Regions from separate parts of the Alishewanella sp. WH16-1 genome, predicted to be linked through region 2. Evidence: predicted binding sites of a transcription regulator. Region 2 holds the regulator's gene; the other holds the start of a gene.
The links. Region 2 encodes sigma-54, which starts transcription at its own class of promoters, with help from an activator protein. Its sites were predicted from a motif close to GTTGGCACGNNNNTNGNNT; they were not measured.

Region 1: AAY72_RS05035 (YccF domain-containing protein) is a predicted target of sigma-54. The motif match lies at 4,209-4,227, and genes of this name have one in related genera.

The regions. Positions count from the first base shown of each region.
Region 1 covers NZ_LCWL01000048.1:8,489-16,007, forward strand. The annotation lists gene AAY72_RS05015 (S41 family peptidase) at 1-2,517, opposite strand, end outside; gene AAY72_RS05020 (hypothetical protein) at 2,566-2,922, opposite strand; gene AAY72_RS05025 (thiol-disulfide oxidoreductase DCC family protein) at 2,910-3,287, opposite strand; gene AAY72_RS05030 (DUF3429 domain-containing protein) at 3,274-3,687, opposite strand; gene AAY72_RS05035 (YccF domain-containing protein) at 3,738-4,154, opposite strand; gene AAY72_RS05040 (TetR/AcrR family transcriptional regulator) at 4,425-4,967, shown strand; gene AAY72_RS05045 (efflux RND transporter periplasmic adaptor subunit) at 4,964-6,016, shown strand; gene AAY72_RS05050 (efflux RND transporter permease subunit) at 6,028-7,519, shown strand, end outside.
Region 2 covers NZ_LCWL01000077.1:53,404-60,922, forward strand. The annotation lists gene AAY72_RS07045 (Na+/H+ antiporter subunit C) at 1-14, shown strand, start outside; gene AAY72_RS07050 (monovalent cation/H+ antiporter subunit D) at 11-1,534, shown strand; gene AAY72_RS07055 (Na+/H+ antiporter subunit E) at 1,531-2,067, shown strand; gene AAY72_RS07060 (K+/H+ antiporter subunit F) at 2,061-2,330, shown strand; gene AAY72_RS07065 (Na+/H+ antiporter subunit G) at 2,340-2,723, shown strand; gene AAY72_RS07070 (HPr family phosphocarrier protein) at 2,750-3,025, opposite strand; gene rapZ (RNase adapter RapZ) at 3,015-3,872, opposite strand; gene ptsN (PTS IIA-like nitrogen regulatory protein PtsN) at 3,869-4,342, opposite strand; gene hpf (ribosome hibernation promoting factor) at 4,344-4,631, opposite strand; gene AAY72_RS07090 (RNA polymerase factor sigma-54) at 4,657-6,159, opposite strand; gene lptB (LPS export ABC transporter ATP-binding protein) at 6,208-6,930, opposite strand; gene lptA (lipopolysaccharide transport periplasmic protein LptA) at 6,927-7,418, opposite strand; gene lptC (LPS export ABC transporter periplasmic protein LptC) at 7,408-7,519, opposite strand, start outside.

The DNA of each region.
Region 1 (7,519 bases), on a different contig from region 2:
GGCCAGTGTCAGGCGAACTTGCTTGCCGGCCGTATTATCTAACAACTGATAGATATTTTGCGCAGCAGTGAGCTCGACACCGTTAATGGCCAGCAGGTAATCACCGGCCTTGGCACTGGCGCCAGGCGTCGCCAGCGGCGCGCGCAGGAAGGGGCTCCAGCGATCGCCCTGATATACAGTTTGGATTCGGTAGCGATTATTATCAATTGCAAAATCGGCACCCAGTAAGCCTACGCCGGTGCTGGCAGCCTGGTAGATATCGCCGCCACCAATCCGGTTATGGCCAACCTGTAGCTCGGCAATCATCTCGACCAGCACGTCGTTCAGATCTTCACGGCGCTGCACATGCGCCAGCATCGGCTGGTACTTATCGTAAATACCTTGCCAGTTAATACCATGCAGTGCCGGATCGTAGAAGTAATCGCGCTGCATCCGCCAGGCATCATCAAAGATTTGCTGCCATTCCACAGCCGGATCGATAAAGCTACGCACCTGACTCAGATCCAGGGCTTTAGGTTCAGGCTTGGCGACCGCATCAGCCAGTTGCAGCCGGTTCGGTAAACTGACCAGTAACAATTTTTTGCCATCACTGCTCAGCTCGTAGTCATTCAGCCCTTGCTGAACTAACGCTGCTTTGCGCTCTGTAAAATCAAAGCGATACAAGCTGGCGCTATTGCGGTTATCGCTGCCTGGTGGCTCGTTACTGGCACCGCTTTGTGGCAGCTCCAGATAGAACAGGGCACCGTCACTGGCAACTTCCAGTCGTCTATAATTGCGCTCGGCCACTGGCAAGCCAACAATACGATCCTGAATGCCGTTAAAATCCAACTGTACCGGTTTAACCACAGCGGCTTTGTCATCGGTATCGGTTTTGGCGGCAGCTTTTTTCGGGCTTTCTTCGTCGCTGCGAGGCAACAACGGCGACTTGCCGTTAGCGGCAAGCACTGCAGCATAAAGCGCTGAGCGCACCGGCCGTTCCCGGGTAGACAGATCCAAACCTACCTGCGCCGGCCCCGTATTTACAGACGCAGCAAAATACAGATAATCCTGGCTAAACACCGGGCTGGTGGCATGGCTTAAGCCATCGGTTAACTGTTGACTGCGTTGCAGCGTAAAGTCATAGATCTTGATTTGGCTAAAGTAATTTTCGCCCACTGTGGTATAGGCCAGATAGCGGCTATCCGGTGAAAAACTGACGCTAAAATTCTGCCGGCGTAATGACGTATCCAGTTTGGCTTCGCGTTTGCGCTTTAAATCATAAGCATACAAATTCAGGTTGCTGTCCTGATATATCAGCACATTGGCATCCGGTGACCAGCTCAGCAGGTTGTAGTAACCGCTGCTCCCAAGAGCAATAGTGGTTGCCTGGCTGCTGCCATCCTGATTGCTGATCACCAGCTGATGCTGGTTACCCTGATCAGAAATATAGGCCACTTTGCTGCCGTCCGGGCTCCAGTGGGCATCAAATTCCCGCACGCCCGCACTTTGCGTCAGATTACGTGTCGAACCCTCTTTGGCCGGTACGGTAAAGATATCACCGCGGGCACTAACCAGAATTCGCTGGCCGGTGGCAGATAAACGGGCTGAGGTCAGGGTTTTGCTGGCATCTTTCCACTGCGGCCGCCGTTGTTCCGATTGGGTATTAAGTTGCACCACCAATTGCTGACTCTGGCCGCTGGTCAGATCCAGCTGGTATAAATATCCCCCAGCCTCATATACCACCTGATTATCAAAACCGGCTGCCGAGCGGATATCCCAATCACGCAGTGTGGTTAACTGCTCTACCTGCTGGTTGCGATAGCGGAACAGATTAACCGCCTGATTATCACGGTCCGATAAAAAATACACCTCATTATTTAACCAAAACGGATTGAGGTTGTTGGCATTGGGTTGTGGTATTTTTTCCAGCTGTTGTTGTTCCAGATCGAGGATCCAGATCGGTGGCGTACTGCCACCACGATGCAGCCGCCAGCCACTGCTGCCGCTATAGGCCAGATTATTTGGCCGGTAAGCCAGTTTCTTACCATCGGCAGATAACTCACCTTCAAAGGCCACGGCTGGCATCAGTTTTTGTTCATAACCGCCGCTTACTGCGACCTGATATAGCTGATTACTGCGACTATTGGCTACCTCACGGTTTGAAGCAAACAACACCTTGCTGCCATCAGGGCTCCAGCCGTTGACGGTATCGGCACCGGGGTGCCAGGTCAGGCGCTTCGCGGCGCCACCCGTAGCAGGCATCACGTAAACGTCGGTGTTATTATCATAGGCTGCTGAAAAAGCGATCCAGTTACCGTCGGGTGAAAATTTTGGCGCAAACTCAGCTGCCGGATGGCTGGTCAGTTGTCGCGGTGCTGAGCCATCGCGGTTGGCAATCCAAAGATCACCACCGTACACAAACACCAACTGATTGGCGGAGATATCAGGTTGACGTAACAGCCGGCTGCCTTCACTGGCCATAGCGGTACCGCACAGGGCAAGCGTGCAGCACAGCGCCAGATAAGATCGAGCGTGCATAAGCAATTCCTTCGTTTTTGGTTTAGTTGTTATCTTAATCGCTTTATCTTAGCCAGAAATCTCGCTGCTTAACACCTGTTGCCGCTCATCTTCGGTCAGAATGCCGGTTAGCAGCGTTTTGCGGCGTAACCGGCGCATACTTTCGCTATCTTCCAGCAGGGCACGGCGAAACAGCTCCGGTTGGTCGAGCTGGGTCAGCATGCTGTACCAGCGAATATAGCCCCAGTGTTTAATCAGACCACTTTGGTAGCGCAGTTCCAACTTTTCCAATAAAGGTAGGGCCAGGTCTGGTTGAGCCAGCAGTTTTTCGGCGATAAGCTGATGCAGAGCAAGCAGTTGTTGGTCATTGTGCTGTTGCGCCCGGCTGGGCGGGCGACGGGAACGGCGACCGTTTAAAGATCGCATTGGCCGTTGACACAACGTTGGCGACGAGCGGCCCAAAACTGGTAAGCCTTGTTGGCCAGGGTATTAACCAGTGGCAGGCTTAACAGCCAGGGTAAAAAGCGCAGGCCGGCGGTGCGCCAGTAATAGAGCGTAGCGGGTAGGGCGGTGAGATAACGTTCGCCATCCCAGAGGTGAATTTCGGCCATCATCTGGCTACGACTGACGCCGGCAAAACCGGTAAAATCAGGCTTACTGATATCAACCAGTTCGATTTTGCCGCGCAGTTTCGGCCCCAGCCAGTTAATTTCATGCCGGCAAAGCCTGCAGCTGCCATCAAAAAACAGTTTTTTATTCAACGCAGTAGAGTTGTAATTAGTAAGCGACATAAAACCCCAGATGACACAGCACCACCACAGTCGTCAGCTGATTACGCAGACTACGGTAAGGTGCTGTATAGCGCAGATTGACGCCGCTGATTATTTCATAGCAACGTAAACCAGCAAAGAGTGCTGCCAAAATCAGCACGCTATAGGCTGGTAACAGCGCTAATGCCAGAATGGCCAACACCGGAAAACTCACCGCCCACAAAGCACGGCTTGCCGGCTCCGGCGATTGATACAGCACAGGCCAGAGCACGCCGGCCATAAAACCTAAAATCAGACAGCTGTAGAATTGGAATAACAACATCGCCTGTGCCGGCGCCATTAACGGCCAGAGCAGGCTGCAGAGTGGTAATAGTATAAAAGGGAGTAATCCCGCATAACCCAGAGGCGTAATCATCGACATTAAATATAAATCCTGTGATGTCGCTTTTACGCCCCGGATAGCGGCAGGGATCAGACCATACGCTGCTTATTAATCACGGTTTTACCAATCGGGGCCACCGCCAAACCGGCCAGTTTCAGATGCTGTAAACCAAACGGGATACCAATAATAGTGACAAAGCAGACAATGGCATGAAATAAGTGCCCGATCGCCAGCCAGATCCCGAAAAATACAAACCAGATAATATTACCCAGGGTGCCAAAGGCACCGGTGCCAATGTCGTCGACTTTATTCAGATAACGCCGGTTGATCACATCCTGACCAAAGGGCCAGAACGCCAGTTCACCCATCACAAAGCAAGCGCGGCCAAAGGGGATGCCGATAATACTGATAAAACAAAGCAGACCAATTAGCCACCAGGCCAACCCCATCACAAAGCCACCCAAAATAAACCAGAAGAAGTTAAAAATTAATCGTAACACGCTCATTTGTTTTTCCTTTTTGCTGTTGCGAAAGTCACTATGGAATTTGCTGTTATGCTGATGCCAATTCTATGCCATATTTTAAATGTTTGTTATTTAACAGAAATAAATTTTATGTCGGCGAAGCATTAGTCAGGTTCACCATAATATAGTCATTTTTCGATCCCAGTGTTGCGGTTTACTACGGCTGATCTATAATAATTTACTGTACCAACTGGTCGGTTTTTTGCTGTGGCTACAGTGGCCTCAAACCGGCCTCGGCACGGGAGCTTATCCTTGAATAAAAAATCTCAACTTACTAACAGTCAAATCATTCAGGCCGCACTCAGTGTTGCCGCTGAAAAAGGCGCCGGTAAAGTGACGCTGGATGCGGTTGCCAAAGCCGCTGGTGTCAGTAAAGGTGGTTTGATTTATCACTTCCCCAGTAAAGAGGCGTTAATTAGTGCCATGGTGCAACAGTTGATAGAGGAAGCTGAGTGCCAGCGTAGCTTGCAGGAGCGCACAGAAAGCTCGGCGTTGGCGGCGGTATTACAAACCCGCGCTCACTTTACCCGGCAGATTGCCGGCAATACCGCGATGGCGATTCTGGCCGCGGCCGCAGAGCAGCCCGCCTTGTTACAGCCGGTGCAGCAACACAATAAGGATGTGCTGCAGCAAATTCAGGCTGAACATGGCAATGCGCTGCAGGCAACCTTACTGTTACTGGCCAGTGAAGCACTGATTTATCACGATTTACTTAATTTATCCCCTTTTACCGCGGCAGAGCGCAGCGCGCTGGAACAACAATTAGTGCAACAGGCACGGGAGCTACAAGTATGAAGATGGCATTTAAATCACCCTGCTGGGTTTTGAGTATCGTTATTGGTTTAACTGCCTGCTCAGACGCGACGCCGCCTGCCACTGTGATAGTACCGACAGTAAAGCTCTATACCATTAATGGCGAAGAGCAAGCCAATAGCCGGCATTTTGTCGGGCGTATTGATGCGGTCAGTACAGTGGATCTGGCGTTTCAGGTCGGTGGCCGGGTAACCGAATTACCGGTGCAGCAAGGACAAGTCGTGCCTGCCGGAGAATTACTGGCCGCATTGGACCCGGCAGACTATCAATTGGCCGTCGAGCAGGCTGAAGTGCAGTTGGCGCAGGCCAGTCGTGATCTGGAGCGTGGCAAACCCTTGCGTGAGCAAGGTATTTTAACGCCATCAGCCTTTGATCAGTTGCAGACCAACTACGAAATTGCCCGGGTGGCGCTGGAAAATGCCCGCCGTAATCTGGACTACACTCAACTTAAAGCGCCCTTTGATGCGCTGGTTACCCGCAGGCTGGTCGAGCGTTTTGCCACTGTTGCTGCCGGTACGCCATTGTTACGAGTGCAAAATATTACCGAATTGCGTGTACATATTAACGTGCCGGAACAGATTATGCGCCAGGTCAGGGATACCAGTGACTATCTGGTTTCAGTGCGGTTATCAGAAGCCGCCAGCGAACGCTATCCTCTGGCTTACCGTGAACATGCCACTGAAGTTGATCCCTTAACTCAGACTTATCAGGTCTCGTTTGCGATGCCACGTTTGCCGGATGTTAATTTATTGCCTGGTATGACGGTGAATGTGGTGACCGAAAAAGTTGCCACTAACAGCACCGTCCTTATTCCGGTCTCGGCACTGGATACCGCGACACCGGAACAATTTTATGTCTGGCGCTATCAGCCCGAAACCCAAACTGTGCAGCGCATTGCCGTACAGGTTGGCACGGTGCGTGAGCAACAGATTGAAGTGCTCAGTGGCTTGAATCGTGGCGAGCAGGTGGTTTCTGCCGGGATTTATCAGTTACAGCCCGGGCAGCAGGTGCAGCCCTTTGTGGCCTACTAAGGAGCCTTCTGATGCGGATTGCCAGTTATGCAATTGAAAAGCAGGTTAATACCTGGCTGTTTATTATGCTGTGCTTTTTGGGCGGACTTTGGGCATTGGTCAGTATTGGCCGCTTAGAAGATCCGGCCTTTACGCTGAAAGAGGCGATTATTGTCACCCATTATCCGGGCGCGACTGCGTTGGAAGTGGAAGAGGAAGTGACGGAATTGCTGGAATCCGGTATTCAGCAATTATCACAATTAAAGCGTATTACCTCCAAGTCGATGCCGGGTAAATCGGAAATCCGGGTGCAAATTCAGGATAAGTATGACGGCAGTCAGATGCCACAGATTTGGGATGAGCTCAGGCGTAAGGTTAATGATGCCAGTATTCGCTTACCTTCAGGCGTGATGAAACCGATCGTTAATGACGATTTCGGTGATGTATTTGGTATTTTTTATGCCGTGACAACTGACGGTTTTTCCGATCGCGAAGTGCGCGAGCTGGCTACTTTTTTACGCCGTGAGATGCTGACGGTGCCTGGGGTGGCAAAAGTCCAGACCGCCGGCGAACCGGAAGAGCAAATCAGCGTAGAAATCTCACATGAGCGTTTGCTTGGGATTGGCCTGCCATTGCAATTGGTGGTCAACACCCTGCAAACCGAAAATGCAGTAGCACAAGCCGGCTCGGTGCAGGTGGGGGACAAAAGGGTTCGCCTGAACAGCAAACCAGGTCTGGATTCAATTGAGGCAATTGAAAATTTACGGATTGGCAAACCGGGCTCAACCGAGCAACTAAGCATTTTTGATGTTGCAACAGTGCGCCGGGATGAAGTTGAAGTGCCGTCGCAACTCATCCGCTTTAATGGCAAACCGGCCTTTACGTTGGCGATTTCCGGCCTGACTGATGCCAATATTGTCGATGTAGGTAAAGCGGTTGACCGGCATCTGGCGAAACTGGCAGAGCGTATCCCGCTTGGCGTAACCCTACATCCGATCTATCAGCAACATGTCGTGGTGGATAACGCCATTAACGACTTTATTGTTAACCTGATCTTGTCCGTGGTCATTGTTATTGCGGTGCTGTGTCTGACCATGGGTTGGCGGGTTGGTTTAGTCGTTGGCGGTACTTTGTTACTTACCGTCTTGGGTACCGTATTCTTTATGAAGCTGGCGAATATCGAAATGGAGCGGATTTCGCTCGGTGCCCTGATTATCGCCATGGGAATGTTAGTTGATAACGCCATCGTTGTGGCGGAAACCATGTTGATTAATATGCAGCGTGGCCAGAGTTCACGGCAGGCGGCGGATGAAGCGGCCAGTCGAACCCAGATCCCGCTGTTAGGCGCGACCGTGATTGGCATTATGGCCTTTGCTGGTATTGGCCTGTCGCCGGATAGTACCGGTGAGTTCTTGTTTTCACTGTTTGCCGTCATCGCGATTTCATTGCTGTTAAGTTGGGTGCTGGCGATTAGTGTTACGCCTTTGCTGGCGCATTATCTGTTTAAAGTCGATGCCAATAGTG
Region 2 (7,519 bases):
AGGCCGGCCTATGAGTCATTTGATTATTGCACCGGTATTGCTGCCAATCTTAACGGCTATTCTGATTATGTTGCCACCGGTGCATTCAGTACCGAACCGGCGACGGCTGGTCAGTATCGTGTCGATGGCACTGCAATTTGTGCTGGCATTAGTGTTGCTCTGGCAAACCCAGCAACAGGGGCTGACCTTTTATGCGCTGGGCGACTGGCAGCCACCGTTTGGCATTATTCTGGTGGCTGATACGCTAAGCGTGGTACTGGTTTGTCTCACCTCTTTTCTGGCGTTAGCCGCTATCTGTTACGGCTCTGCCGGCGAAGATGTGCGCGGCTCGTTCTTTCACCCGTTGTTTCAGTTTCAGGTGATGGGGATTAACGGTGCGTTTTTAACCGGCGATCTGTTTAACCTCTTTGTATTCTTTGAAGTTCTACTGATCGCTTCGTACGGCTTATTAATTCACGCCGGCGGCAAAAACAAAACTAAAGCGGCGGTACATTATGTCATTTTAAACCTGACCGGTTCAGCGGTATTTTTGTTCTCGTTAGCCATTTTATACGGCAGCCTCGGCACCTTGAATATTGCGGATATGGCGTTACGGGTTGCCAGCTTACCCGCTGAGGATCTGCTACTGGTGCAGGCCGGTGGCTCCTTACTGCTGATAGTGTTTGCGTTAAAGGCGGCAATTTTGCCATTGCAATTCTGGTTGCCGGCGACTTACTCAGCGGCATCACCACCTGTCGCCGCACTGTTTGCAGTCATGACCAAGATTGGGGTTTATGCGCTACTGCGGGTTTACACCACAATTTTCGGTGAAACCGCAGGCCCGTTAAGTGGTTTGGGTATGAATTGGTTATGGGCGTTCGGTCTGGCGACGATTCTACTGGGTGCTATCGGTGTGCTGGGTAGTCAGGATTTCCGCAAACTGGTGGCGAATTTAGTTATCGTTTCGGTGGGTACTCTGGTTTGTCTGGTCGCGATGCAAAATACCGCCGCCACTGCTGCAGTGTTGTACTACACAGTGCACTCGACGCTGGTCACTGGTGCCTTATTTCTGTTAGCCGATCTGATTGCGACGCAACGTGGTAAGGCGGGCGATCGTCTGGTATCTGGTCGTCGGGTGGCGCAGCCAGTATTGCTGGGTACCTTATTCTTTGTTGCTGCTCTGTCCGTGGCCGGTTTGCCGCCATTATCCGGCTTTATTGGCAAACTGATGATCCTGCAGTCGGTTGTCAGCACTGAGCAGCAATTACTGTTGTGGTCGGTGGTATTGCTCAGTAGCCTGATGGTACTGATTGGTCTGGCGCGGGCGGGTAGCACGCTGTTCTGGCGGGTTAGCGGTTCTGAGGCGGGGGGCGATAAAGCGGCGCCGCTACAAATTATCGCGGTGAGCTTGTTGCTGGTAGCCAGCCCAGCGCTTGTTGTATTTGCCGGGCCGTTGACGGAATTAAGTGTCGCAGCCGCGGTCAGCCTACAGGATGTGCAGCAGGCGATTTCGATTATTCTGCCGCAGGCTGAATTGTCCGGAGGTGCGAAATGAGATTACAACCCCGTTACAGTTGGTTACCGACACCCTACCGTAGTGTGCTACTGTTCTGTGTCTGGCTACTGTTGAACCAGAGCTTAGCGCCGTTTCATCTGGTGGCGGCGTTGATCCTGGCGGTGGTGATCCCCTGGCTTAGTGCCAAATTCCGCGATCCTCAGCCGCTGATAGAGCGTCCGGGGCTGGCGTTACGTTATATTCTGCGGGTATTTCTGGATATTATTACCGCCAATGCGCAGGTCGCGGTATTGATTCTGGGGCCAACCAAAAAGCTAAAGCCAGCTTTTGTGCGGGTGCCCCTGGATCTGCAGCATGAGTTACCCATTACCATTCTGGCCAGTACAGTGTCGATGACACCGGGTACGGTTAGCGCTGATATTTATCCTACCAAAGAAATGTTAGCCGAAGGCGACGAAGTTAAACAACGCTGGCTGCTGATTCACGTATTGAATCTGGACGACGAAGCCGCCCTGATCGCCGAAATTAAGTCGCGCTACGAAGCGCCGCTGAAGGAGATCTTTCAATGTTAGAAAACGTTATTTTTCTGGTGTTCGGCATGATCAGCACCGCCTTATTGCTTAATCTATGGCGGTTGATCAAGGGCCCGAGTTTGCCGGACCGGATCCTGGCCCTGGATACCATGTATATCAATAGTATCGCCCTGATTATTCTGTATGGCTTATTAATGGGTTCGCCACTGTATTTTGAAGCGGCGCTGTTAATTGCGATGCTCGGTTTCGTTAGTACGGTTGCTGTCTGCAAGTTCTTACTGCGCGGCGACATCATCGAATAAGGAGAGGGTATGCAAAACTGGATGGAATGGGCCGTAGCCTTCTTTTTATTATTAGGCGGCGCCTTTGTATTGATTGGCTCTATCGGCTTAACCCGGATGCCAGACTTTTTTACCCGTTTGCACGGTCCGACCAAAGCGACCACGCTGGGTATGGGCGGTATCTTGCTGGGTTCGATGTTTTATTTTAGTACCTCGCCGGGCACTATTAGTGTGCATGAGCTGCTGATCACGATTTTTCTGCTGATTACCGCGCCGATTAGCGCTCATATGTTGATAAAAACGGCATTGCATCACAAAATCAAGGCAATCCCGAAAACGACAGGTGAGCAGGAATTAAAGCGTGGCCAGCAACAAAACAGCAGCCGCTCGCATTTGAAGTCGAATTTGCCCTAAGGTAGATGACGCAGTAGTGGCAGCGGCTACTCGCCAAAGCCGCTGTTAATCAGCTCTGTTACCGCCTTTAAGGCTGCTGCTGCGTCTTCCCCCTCGGTGGTGACCGTCAGGGTTTTGCCCTTACTGCTTGCCAGCATCAGCAACGCCAGCACACTGCCGGCGTCTGCCGTTTTACCGTCATCCTGCACCAATTCGACTTTCGCCTGATAGCGCTGACAGAGCTGCACCAGCTTAGTCGCAGCCCGCGCATGCAGGCCGAGTTGATTGATAATAGTAACCTGTGTGCTGAGTTTAGCGGCCATGGTGACGTGTTAACTCCCGATGGCGAATTTGCACGTCCTCGCGCTGGCTGCGGTAACTTTCTGCCAGAGATTCTGCGATATAAACCGAACGATGCTGGCCACCGGTGCAGCCAATGGCAATGGTCAGATAACTGCGATTGTTGCGCTCGAGATGTGGTAACCAGCTACTGATAAAGCTATTAATTTGCCAGATGTATTTACCAACTATTGGTTCTGAAGCCAGATAATCTTTTACCGGTTGATCCAGGCCGGTAAGCGGCTTTAGCGCCGGTTCCCAATGCGGATTGGGTAAGAAACGGGCATCAAAGACATAATCGGCCTCTTTCGGAATACCGTATTTAAAACCAAAGGATTCAAACAACATCACCAGCCGGCCGGTTTTCTGGCCGAGGATCCGTTCGCGTAATAATTCCGCTAACTGATGAATATTGAGTTCGGTGGTATCAATATACAGATCGGCGCGGCTGGAGATGGGATCCAGCAATTGCTGTTCCCGCGAAATCGCTTCGTCCAGCGACATGGCTTGATGGGAAAGTGGGTGTAGACGCCGGGTTTCACTAAAACGCTTAATCAGCGTGGTGTGGTCAGCATCCAGGTATAGAATAGTCAGTTCGAGTTTACGCGGTAAATAGGACAGAATTTCTGCCAGTTCTTCCGGCTCGGTCGGTAAATTGCGCACATCGATGCTAACTGCAACCCGCTCATACTGATCCATTACCGCATTAGCCAGGGTGGGCAGCAAATTCACCGGAATATTATCTACGCAGTAGTAGCCCAGATCTTCCATCACCCGTAATGCGACGGATTTACCTGAGCCTGAGCGGCCGCTGACTACCAGTAATTTCATTTGTCACCTGCCAGCTGACTGGATTCCACCAATAACTGGTACAGTTGCTGATCTGAGCCGGCGTGCCGGATTTTCTTGGTTAGCTCTTTCTGGCTAAGCAGTTTGGCAATGCCCGATAGCGTGGTTAAATGTGCCTGACACTGATCTTTCGGGATCAGGATAGCGCAGAAAATATCAACACCCTGGTTATCAATGGCATCGAAGGGGATAGGATCCTGACTGACAACAAACACCAGAATGGGCGAAGTCACACACTCCAGTTTACCATGCGGGATCGCAATACCGCCGCCAATACCGGTTGAGCCCAGCTTTTCGCGGGTCATCAGCGCTTCCAGAATGCTGTATTCAGACATTTCGGGTATTTGCTGGTGGGCCAGTTCGGCGATATATTCGAGGATTCGTTTTTTACTGTTAAAAAGAACTGCACTTTTCGTGCAGTTCTCCGCTAACATAGCGCTTAAATTAATCATCTTAGTGTCGTGACAACTTTTCTTTATGTTTGATCACTTGCCTGTCCAGCTTATCAATTAACTGGTCAATGGCGGCGTACATATTTTCGTCTTCAGAGACGGCAAAAACTTCACCACCATTCAGATGGATTTTGGCTTCAGCAATTTGTTTTAGCTTTTCGACATTCAGGACTACGTGCACATTATTGATGTTTTCAAAATGGCGCTCCAGTTTAGCAAATTTACTGTCTACATATTCTCTCAGAGAGTCGGTAATTTCTACGTGACGGCCAGTTAGGTTGATTTGCATAGACTCTTCCTTCTTGTTAAGACACTTACAGCAGGGTCTTTCGTTGATTGGATGGCGGGATAAACAGGGATTCGCGGTACTTGGCGATGGTACGCCGCGCAACGTTAATACCCTGATCAGACAAAATTTCTGCCATCCTGCTATCACTTAATGGCTTAGCGGGATTTTCCGCAGCCACCAGTTTTTTGATAAAAGCGCGAATTGCTGTGGAGGAGCATTCACCACCACTCTCTGTACTAACATGACTGGAGAAAAAGAACTTAAGTTCAAAAATTCCGCGCGGTGTATGCATATACTTTTGGGTTGTCACCCTGGAAATCGTTGATTCATGCATACTGACCATCTCGGCCACATCATTCAGTACCATTGGCTTCATGGCTTCTTCGCCGTGTTCAAAAAAAGCCTGTTGCTGCTGCACTATACAGCTGGCCACTTTTAACAGGGTTTCGTTGCGGCTTTCTAAACTTTTTAGAAACCATTTCGCTTCCTGCAGATGTGAGCGGATAAACTGGCTATCCGCACTGTTACGTGCCGTTCTGGATAAGGCCGCATATTGCTGATTAATCCTAACCTTAGGCATAGCGTCCGGGTTCAATTCTACCTGCCAGCGACCTTTGACTTTACTCACTACAACATCAGGAATAATGTACTGCTGCTCTTGCCTGATCACATCCGCACCCGGTCTTGGGTTTAAGCTGTGGATCAAACGCATCACTTCCTTCAGTTCTTCTTCTTTGAGTTTAGTCACCCGCATCAGAGAACGAAAGTCCCGGTTAGCTAAAAAGTCGGTATATTCGCTGATTATTTGTTTTGCATCATTTAAGTAGGGCGTCGCAGGATCAAACTGCCGCAACTGCACTAACAAACACTCTTGCACTGAGCGTGCGGCGACACCAACCGGGTCGAATAGCTGGATCCGCTTTAATACGGCCTCGACTTCATCGGCTTCCACATCGGGCAACTGCAAAGACTCGAGAATGTCTTCGCAGCTGATAGTGAGCAAACCCGTTTCATCCACCGCTTCAATAATAATTTCGGCGATAGCGCGGTCAGTTGCAGAAAAGGGGGTCAGTTCCATTTGCCAGCGTAAGTAGTCTTGTAAGGTCTCGGTGGTTTCTCCCTGATAAACCATATCGTCATCGGGTAGGGCTCCACTGGTTACCGGCGCAGCGCTGACTAAATCATCCCAATTGTTATCAAGCGGCAGATCGTCCTGAATGTTCTGTTCGGTCATTGCCTCGCTGCTGTCGCGCTCTGAATGGTCGGTATAATCAGTGAAGTCGTCGTTATCATCGCTGGCACTGTCTGTCGCCGGCGTATCGCGGTTCAGGTTTGCCAGACTCAGATCCGTATCTGAATGTTCAGTGCTATAGTCGTCATCGCCTTCCAGCAAAGGGTTAGCGTCCAGAGCTTCCTGAACTTCCTGCTGTAGTTCTATAGTTGATAGCTGTAGTAAACGGATCGCCTGCTGCAGCTGGGGTGTCATAGTCAGCTGTTGGCCTAGGCGCAGTTGTAAAGACGGCTTCATGTAAGTCTGATTCTCTCCTGAATATATGACTGTTGTCCGACGCCCTTACTATAGCCTGAATTGCTCACCAAGGTATACATCGCGGACCTGTTGATTCGCCAGCACGTCTTGCGGCGAGCCAGCCGCAATTAACTCGCCATGACTGACAATGTAGGCAATTTCGCAGACATCAAGGGTTTCCCTGACGTTATGATCGGTGATCAAGACACCGATCCCGCGCTGACACAGATGCTGGATAATCTTTTTGATATCTAACACGGAAATCGGGTCAACACCGGCAAAGGGCTCATCCAGCAGAATAAAAGCCGGGTTGGCGGCCAGGGCGCGGGCAATCTCAACCCGGCGCCGCTCACCACCCGATAAGGCCATCCCTAAGCTGTGCTTGATATGGCCAATATGAAACTCTTCCAGCAGTTCGTCGGCAATGTCTTCACGTTGTTGGCTGCTCAGGTCTTTGCGGGTTTGCAGTATCGCTAACAGGTTGTCATAGACCGTTAGCTTGCGAAAAATCGAGCTCTCCTGCGGTAAATAACCGATACCGGCTCTGGCGCGCTGATGAATAGGGGCGAAGGTAATGTCCTGATCATTGAGGGTGATTTGCCCTTTATCGGACGGGACTAGGCCGACAATCATATAAAAGGTGGTGGTTTTACCTGCGCCATTCGGACCGAGTAAGCCAACGATCTGGCCGGCATTCACTTCCAGACTGACATCTTTTACTACCTGGCGGCCTTTATAACTTTTCGCCAGATGCGCTACCACTAACTTCATGGATTTTCCTTGGTTTCCGGCGTAAAAATGGTCGTGACGCGGCGGTTTTGCTCGCTGCCGGCCGTTAGTTCCTGGCGCTCCAGGTTGTAACGGATAATATCGCCCCGCACCAAGGAGCCGCTTTGGGTTAACTCGGCGTCGGTCGTTAAGGTGAGGGTACGACTGGCAATGTCATAGCGAATTTCATTCGCCTGAGCAGTGACGGGACGTTCGCCGTCTAGCAGTTGTGAATAGGTTACAGGGGTGCCGCTGAAAATAAAGATTTCCTGGCCTTTACCGGCACTGGCATTAATTTCCAGACGATCCGCCTTAATGAGCAAACTGCCTTGCTTGACTTCGACATTATCAACATAAACCGCCGTATTATCGCGAATAGAAGCCTGGGTATTGTCGGCGTTAATCGAAATCGGCAACTGATGATCAGGTTTAGCCGCCAGGGTGCTGGCGCTAAACAGTATCAATAGCGCGGCGAACAGGTTAGTTTTCATTTAAATATACCGTTTCAAGATGCTTTTGTAGCTGGATGTGCTGTGCTGACAGATCAGCTAACATACCGACGCCGTTCATATAAAAACCAGGGCCAACAATA